Linked DNA regions of Puniceicoccus vermicola. The main gene of each other region encodes a partner of the protein of the gene in region 2 in a complex. Links are inferred from orthologs where the notes say so. Each region holds a gene or a part of one and is shown on either strand. Other genes may lie near its edges. The genes, in order: dnaB and dnaG.

The links.
Region 1: the proteins of dnaG (region 2) and dnaB are in contact, whole or in part, in a crystal structure (PDB 2R6A), measured with the Geobacillus stearothermophilus proteins. The link is inferred for Puniceicoccus vermicola from one-to-one orthologs. Residues at the interface, in WP_049624496.1 of Geobacillus stearothermophilus: Lys456, Leu457, Leu458, Pro459, Ala460, Asn463, Ala464, Leu467, Leu535, Leu536, Ile537, Ala538, Gln544, Glu545, Asp548, Tyr549, His552; in WP_033016901.1 of Geobacillus stearothermophilus: Ser13, Glu15, Ala16, Gln18, Glu91, Leu92, Asp94, Ala95, Val96, Pro97, Thr98, Ala99, Ala100, Asn101, Tyr104, Tyr105, Ile108.

What each region holds. Positions count from the first base shown.
Region 1 is NZ_JACHVA010000089.1:9,651-17,560, reverse strand. The notes cover bases 4,911-7,910. They hold dnaB (replicative DNA helicase), read right to left. Parts: upstream 7,134-7,910; coding sequence 5,688-7,133; downstream 4,911-5,687. Other genes in these bases: H5P30_RS11485 (L,D-transpeptidase), read left to right, coding at 4,911-5,342. Outside these bases: H5P30_RS11510 (DJ-1 family glyoxalase III), read left to right, coding at 1-490; H5P30_RS11505 (dihydrolipoyl dehydrogenase family protein), read left to right, coding at 543-1,922; H5P30_RS11500 (iron chelate uptake ABC transporter family permease subunit), read left to right, coding at 1,999-2,862; 23S rRNA (guanosine(2251)-2'-O)-methyltransferase RlmB, read left to right, coding at 2,874-3,443; H5P30_RS11490 (aspartate-semialdehyde dehydrogenase), read right to left, coding at 3,788-4,792; more of H5P30_RS11485, read left to right, coding at 4,791-4,910. UniProt on the Escherichia coli protein: The main replicative DNA helicase, it participates in initiation and elongation during chromosome replication. Travels ahead of the DNA replisome, separating dsDNA into templates for DNA synthesis.
Region 2 is NZ_JACHVA010000033.1:70,382-78,251, forward strand. The notes cover bases 1-2,960. They hold dnaG (DNA primase), read right to left. Parts: upstream 2,414-2,960; coding sequence 587-2,413; downstream 1-586. Other genes in these bases: rpoD (RNA polymerase sigma factor RpoD), read right to left, coding at 1-587; H5P30_RS02815 (tetratricopeptide repeat protein), read right to left, coding at 2,420-2,960. Outside these bases: more of H5P30_RS02815, read right to left, coding at 2,961-3,937; H5P30_RS02820 (DUF362 domain-containing protein), read left to right, coding at 4,196-5,218; H5P30_RS02825 (P-II family nitrogen regulator), read right to left, coding at 5,633-5,971; H5P30_RS02830 (ammonium transporter), read right to left, coding at 6,033-7,412; H5P30_RS02835 (phosphoadenylyl-sulfate reductase), read left to right, coding at 7,745-7,870. UniProt on the Escherichia coli protein: RNA polymerase that catalyzes the synthesis of short RNA molecules used as primers for DNA polymerase during DNA replication.

The DNA.
Region 1 (7,910 bases), on a different replicon or contig from region 2:
CCCGATTGATATTCTCCGCCGCGCCGAGGCCGAAGTCGTTCTCGCGGCAACCGGTACGGATTTGCTGGTCGAGGGAAAAACCGGGGTTCGCCTTCAGGCAGACACCTTCCTGGCCGACTGCCGCAATGAACCCTTCGATGCCCTGATTGTCCCCGGAGGCCCAGCGGCAAAATCACTTCGAAAGAACCCTGCTGTCCTCGAGGTCGTTCGCGAATTCTACGAGAAGAACCTCCTGGTTGCAGCCATCTGCGCTGCTCCGACCGTCCTCAATGAAGCGGCCATTCTTTCGGGAAAGCGCTATACGGCGCATTTTTCGGTCGCAGAAGAACTTCAGGAAATCCTCCCTGACCCCGTGGTCCAGGATGGGAACCTCATCACCTCCCGCGGGGCCGGAACCGCCGTCGCCTTCGGTCTTTCCATCGTCGCCGACCTCTACGACGAGGAGACCGCCAACGAGATTGCCACCTCCATCTGCCTCCCTAATGCCTAAGGGATCGTCAGCTTGCATTCGTGGGCAAATCTCTCAATTCTGACCGGGCAACATGAGCCAAGATCATTTCGATTTTCTCGTCCTCGGGGGCGGCAGCGCGGGATACAACGCAGCATCACTGGCGAGAAAGCACGTCGAACGAGTCGCGATTGTTGACGGAAGCAAAGAGCTCGGAGGGCTCTGTATTCTCCGCGGCTGCATGCCTTCGAAAACGCTCCTCTACTCGGCGGATGTTCTTCAACTGGCCCGGGAAAGCCGCAAATTGGGACTTAATATCTCCCGCCCTCAAGTCGACATGGCGGCCCTCCATCAGCGCAAGTTGGATATGATTGCCGATTTCGCCGGACACCGCCGCTCGCAGATTGAATCGGACCGCTACCACCTGTTTCGCCAGAACGGCAAACTTGGTCCGGATCGGACGGTTATCCTTGATGACGGGACGCAGATCTCTGCGGACCGTATCCTAATCTCGACTGGATCTCATGTCTCGGTGCCCGATGTCCCCGGGCTGGCCGACGTTCCCTTCCTGACCAGCGATGATATCCTCGACCTCGATACCGTTCCCGAATCGGTCATCGTCCTTGGAGGTGGAGTCGTCGCCTGTGAGCTGGCGCAGTTTCTTTGCCGGATTGGCTCCAAGGTCATCATGATTCAGCGCAGCCCTCACATTCTCTCCGATTTTGAGCCGGATATGGCTGCGGTCTTGGAAGAAGCATTGATCGACGAAGGGGTTGAACTATTCACCCACACCGACATCGAAAACATCGAGCCGAACGAGAACGGAGTTTCCGTGCAGTTCCGCCAGGGACACCGGGCCGTGATTCGGCAAGCGCAATTCCTCTTCAACGCGCTGGGGCGCAAGCCAGCCACCGCGAAACTGGGACTCGAAGAGATCGGCATAGAAACTCGCTCCAGCGGGCACATCCGCACCAACGAGTACCAAATGACCTCTCATCCAGGGATCTACGCCGCAGGCGACTGCGCCGGCCCTCACGAGATCGTCCATATCGCCATTTTGCAGGGTGAAACAGCCGCCCGCCACTCACTGGGACTCGAGCCAATGCCCGTCGATTATGACAAGGTCTTGTCTGTGGTCTTCACCGATCCACAGATTGCCTCGGTTGGCCCCTCTGAAGAGACGATTCGTGAGAATCTGGGAGACTCTCTGCAAATTGCCGAGTTTCCGTTTTCCGACCATGGCCGATCGATGCTGATGGAAGCCCGTCGCGGATACGTTCGCCTCTTCTCAAGCTCCTCTGACCGGAAGATCCATCGCGCGGAATGCGTGGGTCGCGACGCCGGGGAACTGATTCATTCGATGGCTGTCGCTGTCGGAACCGGTGCCACTGTCGACGAGATCATGAAAGCACCTTGGTATCACCCGACTCTCTCGGAGATCTGGACCTATCCGCTTGAGGATTTGGCCGGCTGATCAATTCTCTGCGCCGGTTTTACTCCCAGCGATTTTGAGGATTCCCCCCGTCCCGAATTCGTAGTAGACGCCTTTCGTGGATTTCTTTTCCCAGCCACTCTCCTTTGAATTCATCCAACGCGCAGCCTGGACGGCCGCCGTCGTGGGATTTACCAACGGATTCCTGAGTGGCTATGTCGTCATGCGCCGATCCGCACTCATGGTGGGGTCTCTCTCCCACACCCTGCTGCCGGGAATCGCCGTCGCAATCCTCATCGCCGGACTAACCACCGCAACCGCCTTCATCGGAGCCCTGATCTCCGCCCTACTCGTTGGCCTCGTGGCTGTATTCGTCGCGCGCACCTCACGGATCGACAGCCACTCCGCGCTCGCGGTGCTCTACACCGCCGCCTTTGCGGGCGGGCTGCTCATTCTGGATCAAATCCCGACCCCGATGGAGCTTGAGCACTGGCTTTTCGGGAACATCCTCGCCCTTTCCAACCCCGATCTCTGGATGTCATTCGGGGCCTCCGCAGTGATCCTCATCACATTGATCACCTTGGCACGCCCCCTCCTCCTCTTTCTTTTCGAACCCACCATCGCCGAGAGCCAAGGTGTCCCCGTGCGCCGTCTCGGTTATCTACTGACCGGATTGGTGATCCTCGGGCTTGTGGTTTCGATCCAAGCCGTGGGATGCATCCTCTCGGTTGCGATGCTCGTCGCACCGGCTGCCGCAATGCTCCAGTTTTCCAAAAGCCCTCAATCCCTCATCTGGGGCGGAGGCTTTCTCGGAGCCATTGTCTCGGTTCTCGCCGTCTTCATTTCCTATTGGCTCGACCTCCGGGTCGGCGCCGTCATCGTTCTCATGCTGGGAGGAGCCGTTTTTCTGGCATACCTCTTCGGATTCCGTCACGGGGCCCTTCGTCTGCTCCTCCAGCGCCCACCCGCCAAACACTCTTAGATCCACCAACCATGGGTAGAAACTCGATCAAGAAACTGCGTAAACCCCCACGCTACAACCGGGGATCGGCCATCGTGCATCTTGTCGACGAGCCAGACCTATTCCGCCTGCTCGAATCGACCGAGAACCCCTTTGTCCTCGTCCTCGACGGGGTTCAGGATCCCCACAATCTCGGTGCCTGCCTCCGGACCTGTTCCGGCGCTGGCGTGACTGCTGTGATCGCCCCCAAAAAAGGCGCTTGCGGGATCACCGATACGGTTCGCGACATCTCCTGCGGAGGCACCGAAGATGTCCCCTTTCTTCAGGTTCGCAACCTGAGCCAAACCCTTCGCAATCTCCAAGAGATGGGAATTCGTCTCGTCGCGACTGCAGACGAGGCCGAAGAAAGCCTCTACGAAGTCGATCTCACCGGCCCCGTCGGCATCATTCTCGGGAGCGAAGGCTGGGGCGTTCGAAAGAAAATCGCCGACAATTCGGATCATCGGGTGAGTATTCCCATGCAAGGCTCTGTCGACTGTCTGAATGTTTCGGTCTCCACGGGAGTTTGCCTCTACGAAGCCGTCCGTCAGCGGCTGACCTAGGTTTGGCGGCATGCTTGCGGAGTCCGCCGAGGGTGGACGAGTTCAGAGGGGCAGTGTCGCTGAGGGGCGACGGTGCTGAGGGGCAGTGTTGCTGAGGGGCAGCGTGATGGGCGCAGCTGAAGCTACTGCCCTACTTGCCGCACCACTGCAAATCGAGAGCTGGAAGCTCTCGCTACCTTGATTGCCTATTCTCGCATGAGTTCTCGCGCTACCCGTAGGCCTGGATGCGCACTCGGCCGGATCAGGAATCGTGGGCTCGAAAGGTCACGAGGAAGAGTCCCGATTGTTTTCTACCCAAGTGGTGGGCGCAGCTGCTGCCCTCCTTTGGAGAGGAAAGATTGCTCTTACCGCACCAAATGCTCAGCAATTTGGAGAGCATTGAGGGCGGCGCCCTTCCAGAGCTGGTCACCGACGACCCAGAAGGCCAAACCGTTTTCGAGGGCTTCGTCCCTGCGAATGCGTCCTACGCCACAGGCTACCTTACTCGAATAACCGAGAGGCATGGGATACTCGAGGTTTGTCGGATCGTCGACCAACTCGGCACCGTCAAAGGCAGCCACTGCGGCTCGGGCTTCGGCGACATCGACGGGCTTCTCAAACTCGGCGAAGATGCTGATCGCGTGCGCCCGGAAAACCGGAACCCGCACGCAGGTGCAGGAGACTGGTAGGCTCGGCAGCGAGAGAATCTTACGACTCTCATTCCGCATCTTCACTTCTTCCTTCGTATAGCCGGATTCGAGGAACTTATCGACGTGAGGAATCAGGTTAAAGGCAATCGGATGCGGGAAGGTTGAAGGATTCGCGTCCTTCCCCTCCGACCAAGCGCGCACGCCGTCTTCGAGTTCGGTAATCCCCGTCGCCCCTGCGCCGGAGACCGCCTGATAGGTCGAGCAAATCATCCGCTTCAACCCGAAGCGCTGATGCAGCGGAGCTACCCCCATGAGAGTAATCGCCGTCGAGCAATTCGGGTTGGCGATGATCCCCTTATGATTGAGGAGCGCCTCGGGATTCACCTCAGGAACCACCAAAGGCACCTCGTCATCCATCCGGAAGGCCGAACTGTTGTCGATGACGACGGCTCCTGCTTCCACAGCCGCTGGAGCCATGGCGAGAGAGCGGTCTCCCCCCGCGCTCAGGAAAAGATAATCCAACCCGGCGAATTCCTCCGGTCTTGCCTCTTTAATCGCGATGGATTCTCCTCGAAAGGTGAGCTCCTTCCCCACCGAACGTGCCGAGGCGAGGAGACGCAGTTCAGCTACCGGGAAATCCCGTGCTTCCAGCAATTCCATCAACTCACGACCAACCGCTCCGGTTGCTCCGACTATTCCGATTCTCTTTCCTTCACTCATGAATTCATCTCCCGATACTAAAGATTTCTCCATTCTTATCGACAAGTGCCTCGACCTGTCAACGACCCCCACACCGATTTCGTTGACCGTAAGCATCGCCCGACAAGCGCTCGACCTCTATCAGGACGGGGCATTGCGCAAATCGTTTGTCATCTCAACTTCGAAAAATCCGCCCTCCTGCGTGGAAAATTCTCTCGGCACTCCCAATGGTCTTCATGAAATCGTGGACCTGATCGGCGAAGGTGAACCGCGAGGGACCGTCTTCCGCGGCAGAGTTTCGACCGGCAAACTCTACTGGGAGGAATCGGAGGAAGAGCAGCAAAAGAATCTAATCACCACCCGGATCCTCCGTCTCCGCGGCCTTGAGGACGGGATCAACAGCGGCCCCGGAGTCGACACCTACGACCGCTACGTCTACATTCACGGCACGAATCACGAGGATCAGCTGGGCCATCCCGCCAGTGCAGGGTGCGTCCTCCTCTCGAACAGAGATATGGAGGAGCTCTTCAATGCGGTCGATCTCGGCTCGAAAGTAATGATCTGCGCGTAAATGGTCTCCGCTTGAGATCTCAGGCGGACCTTCAAGACTAAGGAGGACCAGACCGCACGACTAAAGTCGAACGGGGACGGCGGAGAGGCAGGATCCGTTTGCTAAAGCTGCACGGTACGAAAAATCCGCCTCACGGATTACCGATCACCGACCACGGATCACTGACCACCGATCACCGACTACCGACTACCGACTACTGACTACCGACTACTGACTACCGACTACCGACTACTGACTACCGACTACCGACTACTGACTACCGACTACCGACTACTGACTACCGACTACTGACTCACCGACTACTGACTACCGACTACTGACTCACCGCTCACCGACTCAACCGGCTCAACCAAACCCGCCGCCAACTGGCGATTCTTCGGTGTAGTTTGCGAAGCGGGTGTATTTCCGGAGGAAGGCCAAGTCGACGGATCCCGTAGGACCGTTTCTTTGTTTGGCGAGAATGAGGCCGATCTTCTCGACATCTTCCGCGCGCTGGTTCTCTTCCTGGTCGTCGCTGCGCGGACGGTGCAAGAGGAGGACCACGTCAGCATCCTGCTCAATCGCTCCGGACTCACGGAGGTCGGACATCCGCGGCTCGCGCTTCTCCTTCTCACTCTCACGATTAAGCTGACTGAGAACGAGCACCGGAACCTCCAATTCCTTGGCCATCGACTTCATGCCTCGGGAGATTTCAGCAATCTGATTCTCACGGGAAGCCCGGTTATCCATCCCGGCGATCAGCTGCAGGTAGTCGACCACGATCAGACCCAGTTTGTAGCGGGAAGAGACGCGACGCGCTTTCGCCCGCACTTCAAGAATGTTCAAGCTGCCCTGGTCATCGACAATGATGTCGGCCTTCTTGATCTCGCCAGCGGCCTCAACGATCGCCTGCTGTTCCTCCCGAGTGGAGAAACCGTCGCGCAATTTGTTCATGTTCACCCCGGCGCGGCTGCAAAGGACACGTTGGGCCAAACTCTCGGAACTCATTTCGAGACTGAAGACGAGAATCGCCTTCGGATCGGGGTTGTTCGGCCCGGGAATCGAGACGTTCTCCGCAATGTTCATAGCGAAACTGGTTTTCCCGACCGACGGACGGGCCGCAAGCACGATCATTTCCCCTGGGTGAAATCCGAAAGTCATCCGGTCAAGATCGAGGAACCCGGTTCGCGTTCCATAGCTGGTATGGCGCTTGGCGAGTATATCGTTGATCATCTTGATCACCTTATCCAGAGGCTTCCCGATCTTCTGCGCGGAGTCGGCCACCTGCGATTCTCCGATCCGGTAAATCTCGGCCTCCACCTCGGAGAGGAAGGTCGTAATGTCGTCCTGCCCCTCATAGCACTTCTCGACCGTCTGATTCGAGAGCCGGATCAGCTGACGCAAGAGAGCCTTCTCCTTAACGATCTCAATCCAGTTCGTCGCGAAGGCGGTCGATCCCACTGACTCGGAGATCTCATTAATGTAAGCGCGGCCCCCGGTCTCTTCCAAGAGACCCATAGAGTTCAGCTTTTCTTCGACGGTGATTTCGTCGACCTCCCTCCCCTGGTCGTTGAGATCGAGGAGTGCGGCGAATACATTGCGGTGCGCCGGGCGGAAGAACGACTCCGCGTTGATCTTCCCATTAATACAATCCGTGATCACCTCGGCCGAGTTCTCACGCATACAGGCCGCGAGGAGAGCCCTCTCGGCCTCAATGCTGTGAGGGAGCCTCCGGTTCAGCATCGCCTCATCGGCATCCCCGTCGCGGGACTGGTCACGAAAACGTCGTTTCTTTTGAAATTCTTTAGCCATTCTGTGTTTCCAATGCCGGGAGAAATTTTCAAAAACTCCCCGGCCAAATTCAGTGGATCGGAAGGATTACGCCAAGTCCGCCTCAGTTCCAGCCTGATTCATCCTCTCCAGCGAAAAGTTCTTCACAGAGCTCTCATCGAGGGCTCCATCGGCGAACGGAAGGTAGAGCGGGTTGGCCCGAATGGCACTGGTTGAAGACGATTTAAGAGAATTATTGGCAAATTATAACTGGGTCAGCACCGCTCCACCCCCGAAATCGTCGGGGGTCCCCCTCCCCTGCCTATCGACAAGCTCAAGGTTTAAACAAGCAAGGGAGGAGTCTCGATCAATAGACGGATTCCCCTTCTACTCGTAGGTATATTCTTACACACAAGCCTATGGCTCTGGGCGGTTTCGCAAACGCAAGAACATGGGAGCGCGGAATTCATTCCGGCCCGCATGCCACTCAGGCCTTTCGCCTTAGATCCTGAGGGTAACTTTTCATGCGCAGCCAATCTGACGGGGCGGAATGAATTCCGCGCTCCATTTTAGACATACTCTTACAGGAAAACGTTAGTCTAGGAATTTGTGTGGAAGGATATGCTCGTAGGCGGAGAGGTCCAGAGCCATCCGGTGGGGAGCTTGGGGGCGCGGACGGGTCCTTAACGGATTCGTCCAACCCGCATCCCCAATGAAATCCGAAACAAACCGAGCAATAGATGGGCCGTGAAACCATGGCAGGCTCGACGAGATGAGCCATGAGGCCATGGCCGCTACCCTCCAGACACACCGAAAGCC
Region 2 (7,870 bases):
AAGAGAAGATCCTGTGCCTTTTGCTCGGCATTCTCGATGCGCTTCGAGATGGCCACTTCCTGCTCACGAGTCAGAAGAGGCACCTGCCCCATCTGCTTGAGATACATCCGAACCGGGTCATCCAGAATATCATACTGGGCTTCGCGGGCTTCGGTGGTCTCGTTCTTTTCCTGACGCTCCTTGAAACGCTCGACTTCCTCATTGTCGAGGATCTCGATTTCCAGATTGGCGAGGATCTGGATGACATTGTCGATCTCTTCCGGATTGTTGAGACTCTCCGGCAGACCTTCGTTCAAATTCTTGTAAGTCAGGAACCCCTGGCTCCGACCCTTACTGATCAGCTCACGGATACGGTCATTCAGCTCACCGCGTTCGGCAACGTCACCTGTATCGACCCCGGCCTTCTTGCCATCTTTTCCGGCAGCGGAAGCAACTGCGGCCTTGACCTCTTTCGCGGTGACCTTGGGCTTTTCGCTCGAAGCAGCCTTGCTCTTCGCCGTCTTGCGGCTGGCTGTCGTTTTCTTACTGGCTGCTTTCTTGGTAGCGACCTTTTTGGTGGAAGTTTCTGAAGTAGCTTTCGCTGGCATTAGGCTATGTTGGCTAGAACGGGCGGTTGATGGATCAGATTGCGAAGTTCCCGACGACGAGCCTGAAGCGATCTCAGCTCAGGATCTCCTGCCGGGAGGGCATTCATAGTGTCTACGAGACGCGTAATCTCCTTGGAGGCAAATTTGCGGACCAATTCGTGAAAAACTCTTTCAGCGGTCTGTTCAGGATCTTCGAGATCGACTTCTCGAACGACGAGGCGGGCCAAAATAGATCTCTCTTGGTCTGTCTCACATTCGTCCCTGAAATCTTCCACAGTTGTGAAAGAACCTTCGATGAGTTCCGAGCCCAGCCGACGAAGAAGCCGAGCCTCGGGAGACTCTTCTGTAATCCATTCACAGATAGATGTTTGTGAAAAAATCTCACGAATCTTTGGAAATTGCAAAGCTAGAAACAGTAACACCTCTTCGTTCTCTGTCAACCGAAGATCAGATGGGGGAGCGGCCGCCTCTTGCGGACGCTGTCCAGACGGATGCCCCTTTTTCAAGAACCGGGTGTAATCGTTGATGACTGCCTGAGTGTCGGAACGGAAATAGCGAGCCGCCTCATCAAAAAAGTCCTTTCGCGTGACGTCTGACTCGAGCTGTCGCAGCAAACCGTAAAGCTCCTCAAAGACGGCACTGCGACTGGCCACATCCAGAGCCAGGGGCTCGGGAGCCATGTAGCGCAGCGCAAAATGAATCGGAGAACCTGCATTCTTACGGATTTCCTCGACGGCCGCTGCTCCCTTTTCGCGCAGAAGGTCATCCGGGTCCGTTCCTTCTGGGAGCGGAGCGAATCGAAGATCGACCCCCGTTTGAAAACCGATGGGCAACAACTTGAAGGCAGCCCCCTTCCCGGCACGATCTCCATCGAGGAGAACATCGACGCCGTTGCAATAACGCTTCAGGAGAAGAAATTGCTCCTCCCCGGCTGCCGTTCCCTGGAGGGCAATCGCCTCAGGGATCCCCGACTCCCAGCATCGAATGACGTCCAACTGGCCTTCCACAAGGAGGAAGCGCCCCCCACCGCGGACCACCGAACCCGCCCGGTCGAGACCAAAGACGACCCGCCTCTTCTGAAACAGGGGCGTCTCTGGAGAATTCACATACTTCGCGTCCTTGGTCTTGTCGTCCTCCGGAGTCAGCGGAGTGACCCGCGCCGTAAAGGCAATCGTGCGCTCTTGAACGTCCCGAATCGGGATCATCAAACGACCGCGGAAACGGGGGAAGAAACCACTCCGTCCACTGCGCCTTTCATAGAAGAGACCTGAAGCGTCCAACACCTTCTCTTCAAAGCCCTTCTTGCGCAGGAAATCGACCAGTAAGGTCGGATCCACCGGAGCAAACCCGATGCCCACGTCCTTCGCCGTTTCCATCTGGAAACCACGACCATTTGTCCAGTAGTCGCGGATCTTCGCGCCAGCCTCATCTTCCTTCTGAAATTGACCGGCAAAGAAAGCAGCAGCCTGGGCGTTGACCTCAAACAATTGCTTGCGAAGCGAAATCTCCTGCCGAGAGGGTCCACCTTTTTCATACTCGACCTGGACGCCAACCCGATCCGCCAAATGCTCCACAGCCTCCTGGAAACTGAGATGCTCAAGCTTTTGAACAAACCCAAAGACGTCGCCCGCCTCCTGGGTGCTAAAACAAGAAAAGACGTTCTTTTCCGGATTCACGAAAAATGAGGGCGTCTTCTCCTCAGTGAAAGGACTCAGTCCGCGATACTCGCGCCCAGCACGCTTGAGCGCGGTATACTTGCCCGCGATCTCCACGATATTCGCCCGACGCCTGACTTCGTCGATCGTTTGCCTCGAAATGACTGGCATCTTCGGTCAGGGCAAAGCGTTTAGCTCGCGGCGAACGGCATCGACATTTGGATCATTTGGAGCCAGCTCCAAAAACTCGCGGAAAAAGAAAGCAGCATTGGCCGGATTGCCTCCCGGCTGAGCATACGCTCGGGCCATCGCCAGAGAAAGTTCCGGACTATCGGGAATCTGCGAATAGGCTCTTTCCAGCTCCTCCATGTAACGGGCCCGAGAGCGGGATTTCTCAATCACACTCAAGTAAGTCATCGTATATTCGAGACTCTCCGGATCCCGTCGACGGGCTTCCAGAATGGCGATCTCGGCGTTCTCCGGATCACCTTCCATCATGTAAGTCTTCGAGAGCTCAGCCCACACCTCAGGATTGTCGGAATCCTCCTGAACAGCTTTCCAGAATAGAGGAATAGCCCGGTCAAAGTCTCTCTCTTCGCGCGCCTCTAGGGCATAGTCCAAGGTTGTGGGCTCCGGTGGAGGCGGTGGAGGCAACGGCTCGGGTTCGGGCTCAGGCTCGACCTCCATTTCTAAAATTTCCATCTCCCCCACTCCCGCGAGTTTTCCGTCGATCGTAGACTGGGGATCCTCAAGAACCGCCATTTTTCCACCACCCTGCTGCGGGTTGTGCGCCAGAACGGTTCCATGACCGACACGATTCTCATCATCGGTCGAGGTCTCGGCTTCCTCACTCTCTTCGGCTTCCGCTTCAGCGAGTTTCCTACGTTCTTCCAATGCGGCAATCTCGGCTGCCAAGGTATCCTGACGAACCCTCCAAGCTTTGACGTCATCCTGAGCACCCGCCCACTGACTCGATTCCACCGCCCCGGGAAACTCTTCATTCAATGTCGCAAGAATTTCTTCGGCCTGCGGAAAATTCTCCGCACGGTAACTCGCTCCCAGTAAACCCATCAGCGCCCGAAAGCGATCGTCCGGGGCTTCACTCAGTGCGGTTTGAAAATGAATCTCGGCTTGAGGGATATTCCCCGCCTGCATGTAAAGCTCACCCATCGTCGCCGCATACTCGGGATTGCGGGATGGACCATCCAACCGCTCCGCCCGAAGATGAGCACTCAACGCCGACTGGAAGCGTTGATTTTCGGCAAGAAGCTCCGCCGAAAAACGCCACGCCTCGGCATCATCGGGATAAAGTTCCAAATAATCATCGATCGTCGACAAAGCGCGGTTCCGATCTCCTTCCTCTGCAAAAAATCGAGCTGCCGGAAAGAGTAATTCGGAAAATTCCGCATCAGCTTGCGCCGCCTTTTCGTAGAAAACCCCGGCAAATAGGCCCACATCGGACTCCTCATAAGCACGACCCAACTCCTGAAGAACAACCCCCCGGTCTGGATATTTCTCATCCAATTGATTCAACAACTCGATCGCCTGATCGTATTGACCCTGATCAATCAGGGCACTCGCTTCCGCCAGCTGTTCCTCAAACTTCGCCTCGGGATCACTGCAGGCAGTGAGGAAGAAAAGTGAGAAGAATAGCGGGAAAAACCAACGAAGGACGCTGCGGGAAGGGCGAGCCATAATCGCGTATCTTGTTACCTTGGCGGTCCTTTGCAAGCATCCCCTTTTCAATATACCCATCATCAATAATACCCGCCCCTCCTTCGGCATATGGACTTCGCTTGGACCTTCATTTGAGAACAGAGGTAAAATAAATTGACTTTTATGCACTGTGGCAGAGCGGTCGATATTTGATCCGCTAGATATGTATACCTATCATCGGCGGGAAAGTGCTCCCAAGAATCGACAGAACCCCAATCCCCTGCTACGGAAAAGACCGTGAGCCACCGAAAACTGAGTATCGCCTTTACCCTCCTTCTCTTGTTGGGGTTTGCCGTGTCTCAAGCCCAACCCCTCAAAACAGAGGAGCCGGCCTTTATCTATGCTTCGCCCGATGCTCATACCACTCCTGATTATCAAAAGGTAATTCCCCTCCTTCTCGCAGAATGGGAGGCGGCTTACCAACCCATCCGTCCTGGGTCGACGGGACGGGTTGTCCTCAAAGTCTACACGAATTCCGGCATGGGACTGCGCACGCCCCCCGGCCTCGTTCTCGCCTTGGCCGATGCTCTGGTGGAGCGGGGATTTGCGCGGGAGAACATTACTATCGCCGATCTCGACACCCGCCGGCTGAGAGCTTCCGGCTATCTTCCGGCCTTGAGCGATGGAGGTGCAACCTTCCACGGGATGCCGGTCATCTCTCTGGACAACCCCAAATATCATCTTAAGGACTGGTTCTACGAGAGCCCGCTCCCCCCGCATCCCCTCCTCAAAGGAGCCGAGGAGGGAAAAAATCTGGAGCTTCTCGAGGGGGACGAAGACCGTAAGAGCTTCCTTCCAGCCCCGCTCCTGTTTAACCTCGATTTCTGGATCAATCTTCCAGTGGCCTTTCATCACCCAATCCTGGGGATGAGTGGAGCTACCGCGAATGCGGGAGTCTGGTCGGTGAGCAATCAATCCCGATTTTTCAGCCGCCCGGTCAGCGCCGCCAGTTCGACTGTGGAGATTGCCGCCATCCCGGAACTCCAGCGATCCTGGCTTTTCTCCATCATGAGCCTGGAAGCCTATCAGATCATCGGAGGACCTCGCTTCAATTCCTACTACACCCAATCACGACCGGAAGTAATTCTCAGCGCCGATCCACTTCTTATCGATCGGTACGCCCTCGCCGCCATCAACGCCAGCCGCATCCAACGCGGCTTCGACCCCATCTCCCCGGATCCCCTCTTTTTCCGATATGGAGAGAGCCTTGATCTTGGCAGTGCCAATCTGGACTCCACCCGATTGAAGTCCGTTCAGTGAGCAGAGCTCGGATCGACCTCCCCCTCGAACATATCCTTACACACAAGCCTATGGCTCTGGACGGTCCCGCAAACGCAAAAACATGGGAGCGCGGAGTTCATTCTGCCCCGCATGCCACTCAGGCCTTTCGCCTTAGATTTTGAGGGAAACTTTTCATACGCAGGCAATCTGACGGGGCGGAATGAATTCCGCGCTCCGTTTTAGGCGTATTCCTACAGGACAACTCGAAGATCTTACAGGAAAACGCTAGCCTAGGAATTGGTGTCTAAGGATATGCCCTCGAAGCGGCCTTTCACGGCTGAGGAGATCGTCATTCACCGGCAAAAGAGAGCCGCTCGCTAGACAAAGACAGACAAAAAAAAGCGCCTCCCGGTTTCCCGGGAGGCGCTGGAATGAAATCCTTTCTGGATCCGCTTAGAGGGCAGCTTCGCCGGACTCGTCGGTCCGAATACGAACGCACTCTTCGATCGGAAGAACAAAGACTTTTCCGTCTCCGATCTTGCCGGTCTTGGCGGCTTTGACGATGGTTTCGACCGTCTTCTGAGCGAGCTCAGCGGAAACCGCTACTTCGAGCTCAACCTTTGGAAGGAAGTCCACCGTGTATTCACTGCCGCGGTAGATCTCGGTGTGACCTTTCTGTCGACCGAAGCCTTTTACTTCGGTGACGGTCATACCTTCGATACCGATTTCGGCCAGAGCCTCCTTCACTTCTTCAAGTTTGAAGGGCTTGATGATGGCTTTAATGAGTTTCATAATTTTTGCCTTTTGATTAGGTTACTGGATTAGAATCCGTCTATTCAAGAAAGATCCGCAATCAGCTTGGCCGGATTGAGTAAGCTTCTTGACCATGCTCGCCAATGTCGAGCCCTTCCGCTTCTTCTTCTTCAGAAACCCGGATACCCAAGGTAACCTTCAGGATGCCGAAGACGATGATCGAGAAGACGAAGGCGAAGAGGCAGATCGAAACCGTGCCGATCAGCTGTGAGCTGAAGGGAGCTGCATCTCCGAAGAGAGCGACAGCCAAAGTTCCGAAGACACCACATACACCGTGAACGGAAACCGCACCCACTGGATCGTCGACCTTGATCTTGTCGAAGAAGATGATGGAAACGACCACGATCATACCAGCGATCAGACCCACAACGATGGACATTGCCGGAGAGATGCTGTCGGCACCCGCGGTAATCCCCACGAGACCGGCCAGAATTCCGTTCAGAGCCATCGAAAGGTCAGGCTTGCGGAGGAGGATCCAGGAAAGGAAGATCGCACCCATCGCACCTGCAGCAGCTGCCAGAGCGGTGGTCACGAAGACGAAAGAGACCAGGTAAGGATCGGCGTTGAGAACCGAACCACCGTTAAATCCGAACCAACCCAAGAAGAGAAGGAAGACCCCGATGGTAGCCAAAGGCATGCTGTGACCGACGATCGGCTTGATCTTGCCATCGACATACTTGCCGCGACGAGCACCGAGAAGAAGAACGCAGGCCAGAGCCGCGAATCCACCAAATCCGTGAACGAGCGAGGAACCAGCGAAGTCAACAAACTCACCAGCGGCGAAGTTGTTGAGCCAGCCACCGCCCCATTCCCAAGAACCGGTCACCGGATAGGCAAAGGTTACGAGGAGAGTCGCGAAAATCATGAAGCTCGGGAGCTTCACACGTTCAGCAACCGCACCTGAAACGATCGTCGCCGCAGTCGCAGCAAACATCGCCTGGAAGATGAAGTCAGTATACCAAGTGTAATCGGCGTATGCAGACGACATCAATTCCATGGTAGGATCGACGTCGAACCAGGATCCAGCAGCGAAATATCCGTTAAAGTCTCCCGGATACATACTGTTGAATCCCCAGAACGCGTACGTCAGAATCCCCATCGTTACGATAAAGACATTCTTAAAGAGGACGTTAACCGTGTTTTTCGACTGAGTCAGACCGGATTCGAGGGTCGAGAAACCGAGGTGCATGGTAAAGACCAACGCCGCGGAAATCAGGAGCCAAAGGTTACTGACCGTGAAGAAAGAGGAGGCTCCGATGTCGCTCATAAAAGCGCCGTAAGCATCTGCAAATTCCACGGTGGTTTCCTCAACATCGACTGACTCATCTTGGGCGGCTGCCATGCCACCGAACCCGACGATCCCCGCGAAAATCACGGCAGACATCCAGGAGAGTCCTAGTTTCTTGAGTTTATTTTTCATAGTTCTGTTTGAGTTGTTTTGTAGAAGAAACGAACTCGAGGCGGGAACCCCGAGCCGGTCCGGATTTTTTTAACGAACCCGAGCTGTAAAGCATGTGCCATGCCAACTAAGGAAGTGACCCGCGAAAGAACCCCTCTTCGCCAGGAACAATCATCCCGCTACCGACTGAAATTAGATCCATTAATGTATAACGATTTCACAATTTGCTGGAATCCTCAGACCCATGGCGGGAGCAGCCCGCATCGGCCGTCGATTCGGCGGGACTAAAATTGAGCGACTCAATGCAACCGAAAGTTGCGCGCCATCGGTTACGGTGCATCCTCACAACGATCATGAAAGATTCTTTCACCATCGACGACACCAACCGTAGCTTCGCGGAGATCCCCGCGGAAGAGCGGGTAGACTGGGCTGTCGAACAATTTTCCGGCGAGCTCGTCCTTTCGACCAGCTTCGGCATT